DNA from 2 places in the Allobosea sp. BIWAKO-01 genome. Region 2 is predicted to be linked to the other one. Evidence: riboswitches for the same ligand, from Rfam matches in the RefSeq annotation. Region 2 holds a riboswitch; the other holds the start of a gene.
The links. Region 2 has a riboswitch for thiamine pyrophosphate ahead of thiC (phosphomethylpyrimidine synthase ThiC). Riboswitches for the same ligand answer to the same signal wherever they lie in the genome.

Region 1 (7,773 bases), 2.1 Mb from region 2:
CGCGCTCCAACGCTCGGTCAGGTAGGCGAGACACCCCGCCGAAAGTACCAGCACGAGCGCCAGCGCTCCCGCTTCATCCATGCGATAGGCGCCGAGGCGGTTCGCCAGCAGATAGGGCAAGGTGGTGAGCTCGCCGCCGCCGAACAAAGCAATGACGCCGAAATCGCCAAGCGAGAGCGCCGTGGCAAAGGCGAAGGCGGCCGCCAGCGGCGCGCGCAGGGCCGGCCATTCGACGAGACGCAGCCGGGCCCAACCGGCAATGCCGAGACTCTCTGCGAGCTTTCCATGGCGTTCGGCGCTGGTCGCGAGTGGCGGCGCCAGCAGCCGGTAGGCATAGGGCAGCGCCATCAGGGCGTTGACGAGCGGCACGAGCAGCAGCCCGAGCGTTGCGGGATCGGCGAGGTTGCGGGTCAGGACGTAGAGCCCTGCCACGAAGGCGAAGGGCGGCAGGCCAAGCATGGTGAAGGCGGCAAGATCGGGGAGCCCCGGGCGCGGCCGGCGTCCGCGCGCGGCGCTGGAGAGCAGTACGGCAAACAGGCAGGCGAGGAGACCTGCGCCAAGCGCAATGGCGGCACTCGTTGCGGCGGCCCATGCGAATTCAGCAGTCGCCAGCGTCGGCAAGGCGGTGACGCCACTTGCGATGCTCAGGAGAGGCGTTGCGATCCAGGCCGTTGCCAGAATGAGGATAAGGCAGTCGAACCGCCGCAGGCGGGGGACGAAAATATCGGGGCGGGGGGCATGGCGCTCGGCGCTTGCCTCGTCGCGCGCTGCCGGTGTGAGTACGGCAAGCGCGGTCGCAAGCCCTAGGCAAAGTACAAGCTGGATGCCGCTCAGAGCGGCAGCCCGGGCAAAATCCGCCTCGAACCGGACCGCTTCGTAGATCGCGACTTCCAGTGTCGCATTGGCGGGGCCGCCGCCGAGCGAGAGCACGACGGCAAAGCTGGTGAAGCAGAGCAGGAAGACGAAGGTGGCAAGCGCCGGGGCCTCGCGCCGGATCACCGGCCAGTCGAGATGCCGGAAACAATCGGTGGCGGAAAAGCCGAGCGCCGAGGCCAGGCGCCGCCGTTCGCCAGGTTCGCGCCCGAAGGCCTGAAGCAGAGCGCGTGTTACGAGTGGCGTATTCATCAGCACATGCGCGATCAGGATGCCCTGGAGTCCGTAGATCGCCGGCGGTTCGGTACCGGCGACACGCGCCAGGCTGCCGAGCAGCCCGGAACGGCCATAGATCGCGATGACGCCGAAGATGATCACGATCGTTGGGGCGACGGCGGCGGCGGTCAGCACGGCAAGGAGGAGGTCGCGACCGGGGAAGCGGCGGCGCAGCAAGGCAAGCGCCACTGCCGTGCCGAGCAGGAGTGAGAGCAGCATCGACAGGCCCGCCTGCGCGGCCGCGCCTGCGACCAGACGAGCGAGATAGGGGCCGAGCGACGACAGGGCGGCAAGGTCGCCTCCGGCTCGCGCCAGTCCGGCGAGCGAGGCGCCGGCGAGCGCTAGGATGGCAAGCGCGGTGAGCGTGGCCGGGCGGAACAAGGCCTTAGCGGCTCGCTGCGGCGAGCCAGGCGTCGATGAAGGCTCGGCGCTGCGTACGCACCTCGTCCGGCGTGAATAACAGGCTCCGCTCCGGCTTGATGACATCGGCGAACGAAGCCGGCAGTCCACCTGCCGCCTGTTTCGCCGGCATCATCCAGTTGCCTTCCGGGATCAGCGATTGGAAGGCGTCCGACAGCGTGAAGGCGAGGAAGCGTTTGGCGAGTTCCGGCTGCCGCGTCGTGCGCGTCATGCCGGCGAGTTCGACATGCAGATAATGGCCTTCGCTGAAGCGGGCGGCCTTGTACTGCGTCTTCTTCTCGGCGCCGATGTGATAGGCCGGCGATGTCGCGTAGGAGAGCACCATGTCGGCCTCGCCCTTGAGGAACAGTCCGTAGGCCTCCGACCAGCCCTTGGTGAAGGTGACGATGCGCGGCTTGAGCCTGGTCCAGGCGGCGTCTGCGCCGTCACCATAGACGGATCGCATCCAGAGCAGGAAGCCAAGCCCGGGTGCGCTGGTGCGCGGATCCTGCAGCACCAGCTTTGGCCCATTGGGGTCGTCGACAAGCTGCTTCAGGCTGGTGGGCGGCGCGGCAAGTTTGGTTGAATCATAGACGAAGGCGAGGTGCCCCCAATCGAAGGGCAGGAAGGTATCGTCGGTCCAGGCGATGGGCAAAGTGAGCTCGGCCGGATACTGGCCATGGGGCTGGAACAGCCCCGTCGCCTTGGCTTCTGCAGCAAGGTTCATGTCGAGGCCGAGCACGGCATCGGCCTTGGTCGCCTCACCCTCCAGCTTCAGGCGCGCGACAAGGGAGCCGGCATCATCGCTTGCGACCCAGTTCAGCGTGCAACTGCATTGCGCCTCGAACGCCGCCTTCACCTTCGCGCCGGGACCGTATTTCCCGGTGAAGGAGGAATAAGTGTAGACCGTCAGTGCCGGCTTCTCCTGGGCCATGGACGGCGTCGCAAACAGGAGCGCTAAGAGCGCAGCGGCGATCCGGGTCACCCGGCTGTTCAGAAAGGTCATGGCGTCACCCCGCATGCGTTCGACGGCGGGCCATGACGGTCGAGAGGGAAGGCCATCTCCGGTTGCGAGACGCCAGTGCTCAATCCCTCCGCCGGCACGATCCGGATCAGGTTCGACGGGTTGAAAGCCTTGCGCTTCCCTCTCAGCCCGAAACCGCCGGGCACCCCGTTGAGACGGTCAAGGGAATAGCGAGCAGGCCGGGGCGAGTCCAGTTGATGCCGCCTGGCCATCGCAAGGAGCATTGCGTCCGGCAGCATGATCGTGCTGGTATATCTCTTGCTTAACAGAAGGCAGACGCGCCTGGCGCGAAAGCTCAAGAGCAAGGGGATGCCGCATGCGACTCAATCGCCGTCAGATTCTGGCCGGAAGTTCCGCTTTATCCGCTTCCAGCCTCGTTGGATTTCCGTCGCGCGCGCAATCGCGCGCCAATACGCTGCGCTTCATTCCGTCGACGCCGTTGCCTTCGCTCGATCCGATCGTCGCCACGAGCTATGTCATCCGTAATCACGGCTATCTGATATATGATACCTTGTTTGCGACGGACGCGCAGTTCCGCATCCAGCCGCAAATGGTCCAGAGCTGGGAGACTGCGCCGGACGGGCTGCGCTGGACCTTCCATCTGCGCGACGGACTGATGTTCCATGACGAGCAGCCGGTCAGGGCGCAGGACTGCATCGCCTCGATCAAGCGCTGGTCGGCGCGCGATGCCTTCGGGCAGACTTTCGCGACATTCGTCGAGGGTTACGATGTCGTCGATCAGCGCACCTTCGTCATCCGCTTGAAGAAGCCCTTCCCGATGCTGCCGGACGCGCTCGGCAAGCTCTCCTCGAACGTGCCCTTCATCATGCCCGAGCGCGTGGCCATGATGGAGCCAACCAAGAACATCACGGAGGCGATCGGTTCCGGACCCTGGCGCTTCATGGACAAGCAATGGGTGCCGGGCCAGAACGCGATCTATGAGCGCTTCGCCAAATACAGGCCGCGAGAGGAGGCCCCGTCCTGGGCCGCTGGCGGCAAGGTCGCCAAGATCGACCGTATCGAATGGTTGCCGCTGACCGAGGTTTCGGCCGCAGTCGGCGCGCTGATGCAGGGCGAGGTCGACTGGTACGAACAGCCGCCGGTCGATCTCCTGCCCCTGCTCAAGAGCAATCCCGAGATCGCGATCGAGAATGTGCCGCTCGGGCTGATCCTGCTGATGCGTTTCAACCATCTGCAGCCGCCCTTCAACAATCCCGGCATCCGCCGGGCGGTGATGATGGCAATCGATCAGACCGACTACATGGAGGCGGTCGTCGGCAGCAAGGATTACTACAAGGAGTGCAAGACCTTCTTCACGCCGGGCTCGCCGATGTCGACCGGGGCGGGCGGACAGGCTGCACTCGGCAACAATCTGGAGCGGGCCAAGGCCATGCTGCAGGAGGCCGGCTACAAGAACGAGAAGGTGCTGCTGCTGGCGCCCGCCGACCAGCCGATCGCCTATAACCAGTGCCTGGTGACACAGGAATTGCTGAAGAAGCTCGGCATGACTGTCGATCTGGTCGCGACCGATTGGGCCAGCTTCATCGGCAGGCGCTCCAACCGCGGATTGCCGGACCAGGGCGGCTGGTCGGTCTTCCATACGCTCTGGTCGGGCGCCGACGTGCTCAATCCCGCGCTGCATCCGCTGCTGCGCAGCAATGGCCCTGCCGCCTGGTTCGGCTGGCCGGAGGATGCCACGCTGGAAGGTCTGCGCGATCAGTGGATAGCAACGCCTGACGTGGCCAAGCAGAAGGAGCTGGCCGCCTCGATCGAGAAGCGCGCCTTCGAGACGGTGCCCTATGCGCCGGCGGGGCTGGTGCAGCAGCCAATGGCCTATCGCAAGAGCCTGACCGGCATGGTGCTCTCGCCCGTCCAGTTCTTCTGGAACATGGAGAAGAAGGCCTGAGGGCGGAGCAGCCATTGCCGTCGAGATACCGGCTGATGCCAAAGGCCCTGCGCCAGCGGCTCCGATCGGGAAACCATCGCCACGCTCTGCAACGGCTTCCAGATCTCCGCTTCACTCCGGCCGGAGTGAAGCGGAGCCGTGCCGATGCCGATGCCGATCGGCACAGCTTCTGCTTGCCGCGCAGGCGCGCTGCCCCGCGGCTGCGCTTGCGTCACTCCCGTTCCCCGCCTAATCAGCCCGGCAAGGCCGCTCTGGCCCCAGCAACGTCCGACAAACGCGTGAGGCGACCATGGCGACCCACAAGCTCCTCCTCCTGCCGGGCGACGGCATCGGCCCCGAAGTGACCGGCCAGGTCGAGAAGATCGTCGGCTGGATCGAGAAGCAGGGCCTCGCCTCCTTCGCCATCGAGCGCGGACTTGTCGGCGGCGCTGCCTATGACGCGCACAAGGCGGCGATCTCGGAAGGCGACATGAAGCTCGCCCAGGATGCCGATGCGGTGCTGTTCGGCGCGGTCGGCGGCCCGAAATGGGCGGATGTGCCCTATCAGCATCGCCCTGAAGCCGGCCTGCTGCGCTTGCGCAAGGATCTTGGCCTGTTTGCGAATCTGCGGCCTGCGATCTGCTATCCGGCGCTGGCTTCCGCCTCCTCGCTCAAGCCCGAGGTGGTCGAGGGGCTCGACATCCTGATCGTGCGTGAGCTCACCGGCGGCGTCTATTTCGGCGAGCCCAAGGAGATCGTCACGCTGGAGGACGGTTCCAAGCGCGGCGTCGATACCCAGCTCTACACCACGCCCGAAATCGAACGCATCGCGCGCGTCGCCTTCGAGCTGGCGCGCACCCGCCGCAACAAGGTCTCCTCGGCCGAGAAGCACAATGTCATGAAGACGGGCGTGCTCTGGAAGCAGACGGTCACGGCCCTGCACGCCAAGGACTACCGGGATGTCGAGCTCGAGCATGTGCTCGCCGACAATTGCGCCATGCAGCTCGTGCGCTGGCCGAAGCAGTACGACGTCATCGTCTGCGACAACCTGTTCGGCGATATTCTCTCCGACGTCGCGGCGATGCTGACCGGCTCGCTCGGAATGCTGCCCTCCGCTTCGCTCGGTGCCGAAGATCCGGCCACCGGCAAGCGCAAGGCGCTTTATGAGCCTGTGCATGGCTCTGCTCCCGACATCGCCGGCAAGGGCCTGGCGAATCCGATCGCGATGATCGGCTCCTTTGCCATGGCGCTGCGTTACTCCTTCGGCGCCATCGAGGCGGCCGACCGGCTCGAAGGTGCGATCGCCGACGTGCTTGGCGCCGGCACCCGCACCAAGGACATCGCTGCGCCGGGCGCCAATGCCGTCTCGACTACCGAGATGGGCGATGCGATCGTCAAGGCGCTGGAAGCGCGCGGCTGACGCGTTCACGCCCAGCACTCCGACGTCATCCCGGTCCTGCGCTTCGCTTCAGCCGGGATGACGTACATGGATCAGCGCGGCGAGGGACCTATGCCTCTCCCGCTCGTGAATTGCACTTGATGCTCATCTGTGGACTAAGCTTCGCTCTCTGAAACGGAGCATGTCCGTCGATGCTGATCAAACGCCGCCCTGGCTGGGAACTGCCCGAAAGCCAGGCCACTCCCGAGCATATCGCCATGAACCGCCGTGCCTTTCTCGGCGGGAGCGCGGGGCTGATCGCAGGTAGTGCATTGCCCCAGATCGCAGCCGCGCAAGGCGCGGATCCGACGCTCGATCTCTATCCCGCCAAGCGCAATGCGAGCTACACGCTCGACCGGCCGGTGACCGACGAGGAACTGGCGGCGAATTACAATAATTTCTACGAATTCGGCATGTCCAAGGATGTCGTCAGTGCAGCGAAGAAGCTGCCGACGCGGCCCTGGAACATCGCGATCGACGGCATGGTCGAGAAGCCGTTCGAGATCGGTTTCGACGATCTGGTCCGCAAGATGCCGCTCGAGGAGCGGCTCTATCGCTTCCGCTGCGTCGAGAGCTGGGCAATGGCCGTGCCCTGGACCGGTTTTCCGCTAAAGGCCCTGGTGGCGCTGGCGAAGCCGCTTTCGAGTGCCAAATACGTCAAGTTCGAAACCTTCCTTAACCCGCGCGTCGCCTCCGGGCAGACGCAACGCTGGTATCCCTGGCCCTATACCGAGGGGCTGACCATGGCGGAGGCGAATAACGACCTGGCGCTGATGGTGACGGGGATCTACGGCAAGCCGCTGCCGAATCAGCATGGTGCGCCGGTTCGCCTGATCACGCCGTGGAAGTACGGCTTCAAATCGGTGAAGTCGATTGCGCGCATCAGCTTCGTCGCCGAGCGGCCCAAGACCTTCTGGGAGGCTCTGCAATCGTCGGAATACGGCTTCTGGGCCAATGTGAACCCGGAGGTGCCGCATCCGCGCTGGAGCCAGGCGAGCGAGCAGGTTCTCGGCTCGCGCGAGCGTCGGCCGACCCTGCTGTTCAACGGCTATGGCGAGCAGGTCGCAGCGATGTACAAAGGGCTTGAAGGCGAGCGGCTCTACGTCTGAGGCCGCCGCTTCCGTCGGGAGGCGTGATGAGCCAGGGTTTCTGCCTGTTCGATACGGCAATCGGCGCCTGCGCGCTGGTCTGGAATGCCGAACGCCTGATTGGTGCGCAATTGCCGGAGCAGGATGAGGCGCGCGCCCGCCAGCGGCTGGCCCGGCGCTATCCGGAGGCTGTCGAAAGCTCTCCTCCGCCGTTCGTGCAGGATGCGATCGGCGCGATCATGGCATTGCTGCGGGGAGAGAAGAGGGATCTTGCTCACCTGCCGATCGAGATGGACGGTCTCTCGGCCTTCAACCGAAAGGTTTATGCCGTCGCGCTGAGTATCCCGCCAGGTGAAACGTTGACCTATGGCGAAGTAGCGGCGCGGATTGGCGAGCCGGGTGCAGCGCGCGCTGTTGGTGTCGCGTTGGGAGAGAATCCCTTCCCCATCATCGTGCCCTGTCACCGCGTGCTGGCTGCCAATGGCAAGACGGGCGGCTTCTCAGCCGATGGCGGGGTGGAGACCAAGCTGCGCATGCTGACGATCGAGAAGGCGCGCACCAGCGATGTGCCAAGCCTGTTCGAGTCGCTGCCGCTGGAAGCGCGGCGGCGCTGACGACCTGCGGCTGCCAGATGTGCCCTGCCATCCCGATCGGGCGGGCGCCGGATAATCGGAGCCTCATACCGGATTGCAAGCGGCGATGCTCCAGCATGGCCCATGGCCCTGCGCCGCACCTTCGCCGGGATGACTGCGCATGCACGGAGCAGTCCGGCGCAAGACGAAAAAAAGGC
Region 2 (7,773 bases):
CGCCAGCCCAGCCCAGCCAGCCCCAGGCCGTGCCGCCGCGCGCCCAGCCGCCCGTCCCGCCCCCCGGGCAGCCGCCAGCAGCCCGTCCAAGTCCCGCACCGCAGGCGCAGCCACCCGCGACCGCACCGTTGACGCCGCCTCCGGGAGGGCGCGCTCCCGGTGCGCCACCCTCCGCCGGTCAGCCTTCGACGCCAGCACCCGGCCAGCCGCCGGTGCAGCGTCCGGCGCCTGCGCCGATTCCAGGCACTGCTCCGCAAGCCCAGCCATTGGTGCCACCTCCGGGCGGTCGAGCGCCCGGCGCGCCGCCAGCCGGCCAACCGCCTGTGACCGCTCCTGGCCAGGCGCCAGCGACGGCTCCCGGCCAACCCCCGGCGGCTCGGCCGGCACCGGCGCCAGTTCCAGGCACTGCTCCGCAAGCTCAGCCGCCTGCCACCCAGCCGCTGGTGCCGCCTCCGGGTGGTCGTGCGCCTGGCCAGGCGCCAGCGACGGCTCCCGGCCAGCCCCCGGCGGCTCGCCCGACACCAGCGCCGGTTCCAGGCACCGCCCCGCAAGCCCAACCGCCCGTGACCCAGCCGCTGGCCCCGCCTCCGGGTGGTCGCGCCCCCGGTGTGCCGCCAGGCGGTCAGCCGCCTTCAGCAACGCCTGGTCAGGCTCCGGCGCCCCTCCCCGCTCAGCAGCCGGCAACAGCCCCGCTCGCCCCGCCCCCCGGCGGTCGCGCGCCCGGCGCAGTTGCTCCGCCGCAGCCAGGCCAGACGCTCGCGCCTCCTCCGGGCGGCCAGCCTCCAGCAGCCGGCCCCGCGCAGCTGCCCCCTCCTGACCGGCAGGGCCGTCGCGGTGGCATCGGCCTCGGTGGCGCGGCTGCGATCGGCCTGGGCGTAGGCGTGCTCGGCGGCATCATGGCGACGCAGGGCGCGACCCGCCTCGATGATGTCCGCGGGCGCCGCGAGGAGCGCCGCGAGGGCGACGTCACGATCATCCGCGAGCCGGGTCGCACCATCATCCGCGACGACGACCGCGCCATCATCCGCCGTGACGAGACCGAACGCTTTCGCGATCTCGGCTGGCAGGGGCGCACCGAACGGCACGGGGACGAGAACGTCACCGTGTTCGAGCGGCCGGACGGCAGCCGCATCATCACCGTGACCGACGAGGACGGCCGCCTGATCCGCCGGACCCGGCGCATGCGCGATGGCGATGAGATCGTGATGATCGACAATACCCGCCGCGATCGCCCGGACATGCGCTTCTCGGACGAGGTCGTCGTGCTGCCGCCACCGCCGCTCCCGATCCCGCGCGAGCGCTATATCGTCGACGCCGAACAGGCCGATGAGCGCCTGATCTATGAGACGATCACCGCCCCGCCGATCGCCGCGATCCCACGCCGCTACACGCTCGACGAGGTCCGCTACTCGCCGGACCTGCGCGCCCGCATGCGAAGCGTCGATATCGACACGGTGACTTTCGAGACCGGGTCCTGGGAGGTCACCCCCAACCAGGCGCAGCGGCTCTCGGTGATTGCCGCCTCGATCAGCCAGGCACTGCAGCGCGCGCCGAACGAGGTCTTCCTGGTCGAGGGCCATACCGACGCCGTCGGCTCGGATGTCGACAACCTCTCGCTCTCGGATCGGCGGGCCCAATCCGTCGCCGAAATCCTGACACGCGATTTCCAGGTGCCGCCGGAGAACCTGACGACGCAGGGCTATGGCGAGCAGTATCTCAAGGTGCAGACGCAGGAGGCCGCCCGCGAGAACCGCCGCGTCACGCTCCGACGCATCACCCCGTTGCTGGCCGGCCAGAACCAGCCGCAGTGAACCGATTGAACCGGCGCGGCGGGCGACCGTCGCGCCGGCCTCCCCGATCAGGGGATTCAGGAATAAGCAAGCTCTCCGGCTTAAGACCTCCCGTAAGGAGAGTTGATGATGAGTGAGACATCCGTCGCGATCGCGCAGAGCTTTGCTGCAAGCCAGGCAGCCTCGACCCGCCAGACCCTGCAGACAGCGATGGTGAAGCAGCAGGCGACGTCCGACCAGGCGCTCGTCGATATGCTGCAGCAGAGCGCCGAGTCCCAGAAGGCTACTCTTGCCACCGGCCAGGGCCAGAACGTCGACATTCTCGCCTGAACCCGGCATTCCGGCGCCGCATGGCCGGGCCGCATCCGGCCGCTTGCCGGTTGCGCTCACGAGCCGCCGGCCTTAACCTCCGCCTCGTTCCGAGGGGTGCTCGCAAGAGCTGAGATGGCGTCCAACGCCGAACCCGTCGAACCTGATCCGGGTCATACCGGCGGAGGGACTGGAACGCGGCGTGCACCACACCTGTACCCGCAGACAGCGACTGGACCGCTTCTAAACCCGGATCTCCTGAACCTTGGACCAAGGAGGAGATCCCATGAACGCCCATACCAAGCCACAGAAGAATACCGTCAAGGCGGCGCCGCAAAGCGTGACGACCGGCCCGATCATCGGCTCGCGCAAGATCTATGTCGCGCCGCCGGACCATCCCGAGATGCGCGTGCCCTTCCGCGAAGTGCAGCTCACCACCGATTCCGAGCCGCCGGTCCGCATCTATGACCCGTCCGGTCCGTTCACCGAGACCGACGTGACGATCGATCTGAATGCAGGCCTGCCGCAGCCGCGCCGGGCCTGGCTCGATACGCGCGGCTTCACGACCGTGCCCGGCCGCGCCGTCACCGCCGCCGATAACGGCCATATTTCGCCCGAACAGCTCGTTCCCGCCTGCCCGGCCGCACGACCGATCCTTGAGGCGAAGGCCGGCCAGATGGCGACACAGTACGAATTCGCACGGGCCGGCATCATCACGCCCGAGATGATCTATGTCGCACACCGCGAGAATCTCGGCCGCGCCGCGATGCTCGAAGGCGCGCGCGAGCGCCATGCCGATGGCGAGAGCTTTGGCGCCTCGGTTCCGGAATTCGTCACCCCTGAGTTCGTGCGCGAGGAAATCGCCCGCGGCCGCGCCATCATCCCGGCCAATATCAACCATCCCGAACTGGAGCCGATGGCGATCGGCCGCAATTTCCTGGTCAAGATCAACGCCAATATCGGCAATTCGGCCGTGACGTCGGGCGCTGCCGAGGAGGTCGAGAAGCTGGTCTGGGCGATCCGCTGGGGCGCCGACACGGTTATGGACCTGTCGACCGGCCGCAACATCCATAACATCCGCTCCTGGATCCTGCGCAACTCGCCGGTTCCGATCGGCACGGTGCCGATCTACCAGGCGCTGGAGAAGGTCGGCGGCGACCCGATCAAACTCGACTGGGAGGTCTTCAAAGATACGCTGATCGAGCAGGCCGAGCAGGGCGTCGACTATTTCACCATCCATGCCGGCGTGCGCCTGCCCTATGTCCCGCTCACTGCGAGCCGCGTCACGGGCATCGTCTCGCGCGGCGGCTCGATCATGGCGCGCTGGTGCCTCGCGCACCACAAGGAGAGCTTTCTCTACGAGCGCTTCGACGAGATTTGCGAGATCATGCGCAAATATGACGTCTCCTTCTCGCTCGGCGATGGCCTGCGTCCGGGCTCGATCGCCGACGCCAATGACCGCGCCCAGTTTGCCGAGCTGGAGACGCTGGGCGAGCTCACCAAGGTCGCCTGGGACAAGGGCTGCCAGGTGATGATCGAGGGCCCCGGCCACGTGCCGATGCACAAGATCAAGGAGAACATGGACAAGCAGCTGCGCGAATGCGGCGAGGCGCCGTTCTACACGCTGGGACCGCTGACCACCGACATCGCGCCGGGTTACGACCACATCACCTCGGGCATCGGCGCGGCGATGATCGGCTGGTTCGGCTGCGCCATGCTCTGCTACGTCACGCCCAAGGAGCATCTCGGTCTTCCCAACCGCGACGACGTCAAGACCGGCGTCATCACCTACCGGATCGCGGCCCATGCCGCCGATCTCGCCAAGGGCCATCCAGCCGCCAAGATCCGCGACGACGCGGTCTCGCGCGCCCGCTTCGACTTCCGCTGGGAGGACCAGTTCAACCTGGCGCTCGATCCCGATACGGCGCGCTCCTTCCATGACGAGACCCTGCCGAAGGACGCCCATAAGGTCGCGCATTTCTGTTCGATGTGCGGGCCGAAATTCTGCTCGATGAAGATCACGCAGGATCTGCGCGCTGAAGTGCTGGCGATGGGTGAGAACGAACGCGCGGCGCTCGAAGGCATGGCGGAGAAATCGCAGGAATTCCTCGCCAAGGGCGGCCAACTCTACCTTCCGGCGGCAGAATGAGTGCGACGATGACCGCAGCCCGCCTCGACGCGACGGTCGTCGCAGGCGTGCTGGCGCGGGTGGCTGCGAGCCGCCCGCGTGTGCAATGCCTCACCAATACGGTGGCGCAGAACATCACGGCGAACATGCTGCTCGCCTTCGGCGCGATTCCGTCCATGGCGATCCATGTCGACGAAGTCGCGGCAATGGCCGAGGGCGCCGGCGCGATCCTGATCAATATCGGCACGATCAATGCGGAGAGCGAACTCGCCATCCCGAAGCTGCTGGAGGTGGCGCGCGACCGACGAAAGCCGCTCGTCTTCGATCCGGTCTTCGTCGAGCTCTCGCCGCTGCGCCAGCACGTGGCGCGCGAGGTCCTGCGCCTGCCGAACATCGTCGTGCGCGGCAACGCGACCGAGATGGCCGCGCTTGCGGCCGATCTTGAGACGGCGCGCGAGCGCAACCTCACGCTCGTCACCACCGGCAAGGTCGACCGGATCATGCACGCCGGCAGCACGTTTTCCGTCGCCCATGGCCATCCTCTGATGACGAAGGTCACCGGGGTCGGCTGCGCTGCGGGCGCCCTGATCGCGGCATGCTGCGCGGTGGAGAGCGATCCGACGATCGCGGCCGCTGCAGCGCTGACAGCCTATGGCATCGCCGGTGAGATTGCGGCAGAGACATCGCAAGGGCCGGGCAGCTTCGCCGTGCACCTGATCGACGCCCTGGCAGGGATGGACGAGGCAACGCTGCGCGAACGGATGGGAGAGCACGGGTGAGCGTTGATATCCGCCTTTACGGCATTGTCGATCCGCAGATCGCGGCCGGGCGCTCGCTGGCCGACCTGGCGCGCGCCGCGGTCGATGGTGGCGCCACCCTGATCCAGCTGCGCGCCAAGACCGAGACGACGCGCGAGATGGTGCGCGAGGCCCGGGCCATCCGCTCGGCCCTGCACGGCACAAGGGTGCCGCTTCTGATCAATGACCGCGTCGATGTCGCGCTCGCCTCCGGTGCTGACGGCGTCCATCTCGGCGCCGACGACATGAAGCCAAACGATGCCCGCCGCCTGCTCGGACCCCGCGCCATCATTGGCGCGACGCTGAAGCATGAGGACGAACTCTCGGCGCTGGCCCTGGCGAAGATCGACTATGCCTGCATCGGCGGCGTCTTCCAGACCGCGCACAAGGACAATGCGGGCTCCTCCCTCGGGCTCGACGGCTTCGCGGCTCTGCGGCGCAAGGCTGCTGGCGTACTGGGACCGCTCCCGGTCGGAGCCATCGCCGGCATCACGGCGTTGAATGCGGCCTCAGTCATCGAGGCAGGGGCTGACGGCATTGCCGTGATCGGCGCGCTGTTCGTGCAGGACGATGTCGAGGCCGCCGCGCGCGCACTGCGCGCGACAATCGAGCGGCTGCTGCCGACGCCGCCTGAACCTCCCGCATCCGCCTGAACCGCGACGCGGCAATGCCGGGCGCGCAGCCCCGCCACGATCGCCCGGCCCCTTGCTTCGCGCCCGTCGCTCGCCCATGAACGGCACGACATCGAGGGAGCGCTGCGTCATGACGAATTATGTGATCGAACCGCCCGCCATCAGCGCGGTTCCGGTAGCAGGCGGCGGGCTCTTCCCCGTGCGCCGCATCTTCTGCGTCGGGCGCAACTATGCCGAACATACCCGCGAAATGGGGGGCGATCCCGACCGCGAGGAGCCGTTCTTCTTCACCAAGCCGGCGGACGCGCTGGTGATCAACGGCACCGACATGCCCTATCCCAGCAAGACCCGGGACCTGCATCACGAAATGGAGCTGGTCGTCGCGATCGGCACCGGCGGGCGCGACATCCCTGTGTCCGAGGCTCTCTCGCATGTCTATGGCTATGCCGCCGGGCTCGACATGACCCGTCGCGACCTGCAGGGCGAGGCCAAGAAGACCGGCCGCCCCTGGGACATGGGCAAGGGCTTCGACCAGTCGGCCCCGATCGGAGAGATCGTGCCGGCGAGCCAGAGCGGCCATCCCGCGGCCGGCAAGATCGAATTCACGGTCAATGGCCGCGTTCGCCAGACCTCCGATCTCGCCAAGCTGATCTGGAGCGTTCCGGAGACGATCGCCTATCTTTCTGGCCTCGTCGCTCTGGCTCCCGGCGACCTGATCTTCACCGGCACGCCGGAAGGTGTCGCGGCCGTCGTCAAGGGCGACGTGCTGGAAGGCGCCATCGACGGCGTCGGCACCGTCCGCACCCGGATCGCCTGAAGAGACTTCAAGGAACCTGACCATGCAGCTGACCCCTGACGCCCGCGGCGTCTATCCCATCGCACCGACCCCCTTCACGCCCGATGGCGCCATCGACTGGACGAGCACCGACCGGCTCTTCGATTTCTATGCCGGCATCGGCTCTGACGGCATCACGGTGCTCGGCATCATGGGCGAGGCGCCGAAGCTCGAGCCGGAGGAGTCGGTCGGCCTCGTCAAGCGCGCGGTCGCGAAGATGGGCGGCAAGCCGATCATCGTCGGCGTCTCGGCGCCGGGCTTTGCGGCAATGCGCTCGCTGGCGCGGCAGGTGATGGATCTCGGCGCCGGTGGCGTGATGATCGCCCCTCCGCCGAGCCTGCGCACCGACGACCAGATCGTCGGCTATTACGCCCAGGCCGTCGAGGCGATCGGCAGCGACATTCCCTTCGTCATCCAGGATTATCCGCTGACGCTCTCGGTCGTGATGACGCCGGCCGTGATCCGCCGCATCGTCCAGGACAACCCGTCCTGCGTGATGCTGAAGCACGAGGACTGGCCGGGGCTCGAAAAGATCTCGACGCTGCGCAAGTTCCAGGCGGAAGGCAGCCTGCGCAAGATCGCGATTCTCACCGGCAATGGCGGGCTCTTCCTCGATTTCGAGATGGAGCGCGGCGCCGACGGCGCCAATACCGGTTATGCCTTCCCGGAAATGCTGATCGACGTCGTCCGCCTGTCCAGCGAGGGCAAGCGCGACGCGGCGCATGACATCTTCGACGCGCATCTGCCGCTGCTGCGCTACGAGCAGCAGCAGGGTGTCGGCCTTGCCGTCCGCAAGTACACGATGATGAAGCGCGGCATCCTGGCCAGCGACGCCCAGCGCAATCCGGGCGCCGGTCTGACCGCCGCGGCCAAAGCGGAAGTGGACTATCTGCTGGCGCGACTGGCGAAGCACGACCCGCGCGCCAAATTCTGAAAGCCGGAATCGCGATGGCCCCCCTCTCGACGAGAGGGGGGCCATCGCCTTGTCTTCAAGCGCTCAGTGCGTGTGCTCGGCAGCTGCGCCCTTGGCGCCGATCCCCTCGACCTTGAACTCGACTTCGACCGCACCAGCCTTCTCGAAGGTCAGCGTGCCCTTGACCCGCTCATCCTGCTTCAGCGGCTGCTTCAGCTCCTGGAACATGATGTGGAAGCCGCCGGGCTTGAGCTCGACCTTGGCGCCGGCCGGGATTTCGATGCCCTTTTCAAGCTCGCGCATCGTCATCACGCCATTGGTGACCGCCATCTCATGGATTTCGCCGCGACCGGCGAAGGGTGCAGAGAC

Region 1: another riboswitch for thiamine pyrophosphate. It lies ahead of thiB (thiamine ABC transporter substrate binding subunit); the one in region 2 lies ahead of thiC (phosphomethylpyrimidine synthase ThiC).

Annotation. Positions count from the first base shown of each region.
Region 1 covers NZ_BCQA01000001.1:3,729,925-3,737,697, forward strand. Annotated here, with positions in the region: gene BIWAKO_RS17350 (ABC transporter permease subunit) at 1-1,530, opposite strand, end outside; gene thiB (thiamine ABC transporter substrate binding subunit) at 1,535-2,554, opposite strand; TPP riboswitch at 2,621-2,732, opposite strand; gene BIWAKO_RS17360 (ABC transporter substrate-binding protein) at 2,889-4,478, shown strand; gene leuB (3-isopropylmalate dehydrogenase) at 4,768-5,877, shown strand; gene msrP (protein-methionine-sulfoxide reductase catalytic subunit MsrP) at 6,048-7,004, shown strand; gene BIWAKO_RS17375 (methylated-DNA--[protein]-cysteine S-methyltransferase) at 7,031-7,597, shown strand.
Region 2 covers NZ_BCQA01000001.1:1,629,660-1,637,432, forward strand. Annotated here, with positions in the region: gene BIWAKO_RS36590 (OmpA family protein) at 897-1,811, shown strand; gene BIWAKO_RS07500 (hypothetical protein) at 1,920-2,120, shown strand; TPP riboswitch at 2,203-2,307, shown strand; gene thiC (phosphomethylpyrimidine synthase ThiC) at 2,386-4,248, shown strand; gene BIWAKO_RS07510 (hydroxyethylthiazole kinase) at 4,257-5,006, shown strand; gene thiE (thiamine phosphate synthase) at 5,003-5,677, shown strand; gene BIWAKO_RS07520 (fumarylacetoacetate hydrolase family protein) at 5,787-6,473, shown strand; gene BIWAKO_RS07525 (dihydrodipicolinate synthase family protein) at 6,496-7,425, shown strand; gene BIWAKO_RS07530 (copper chaperone PCu(A)C) at 7,489-7,773, opposite strand, start outside.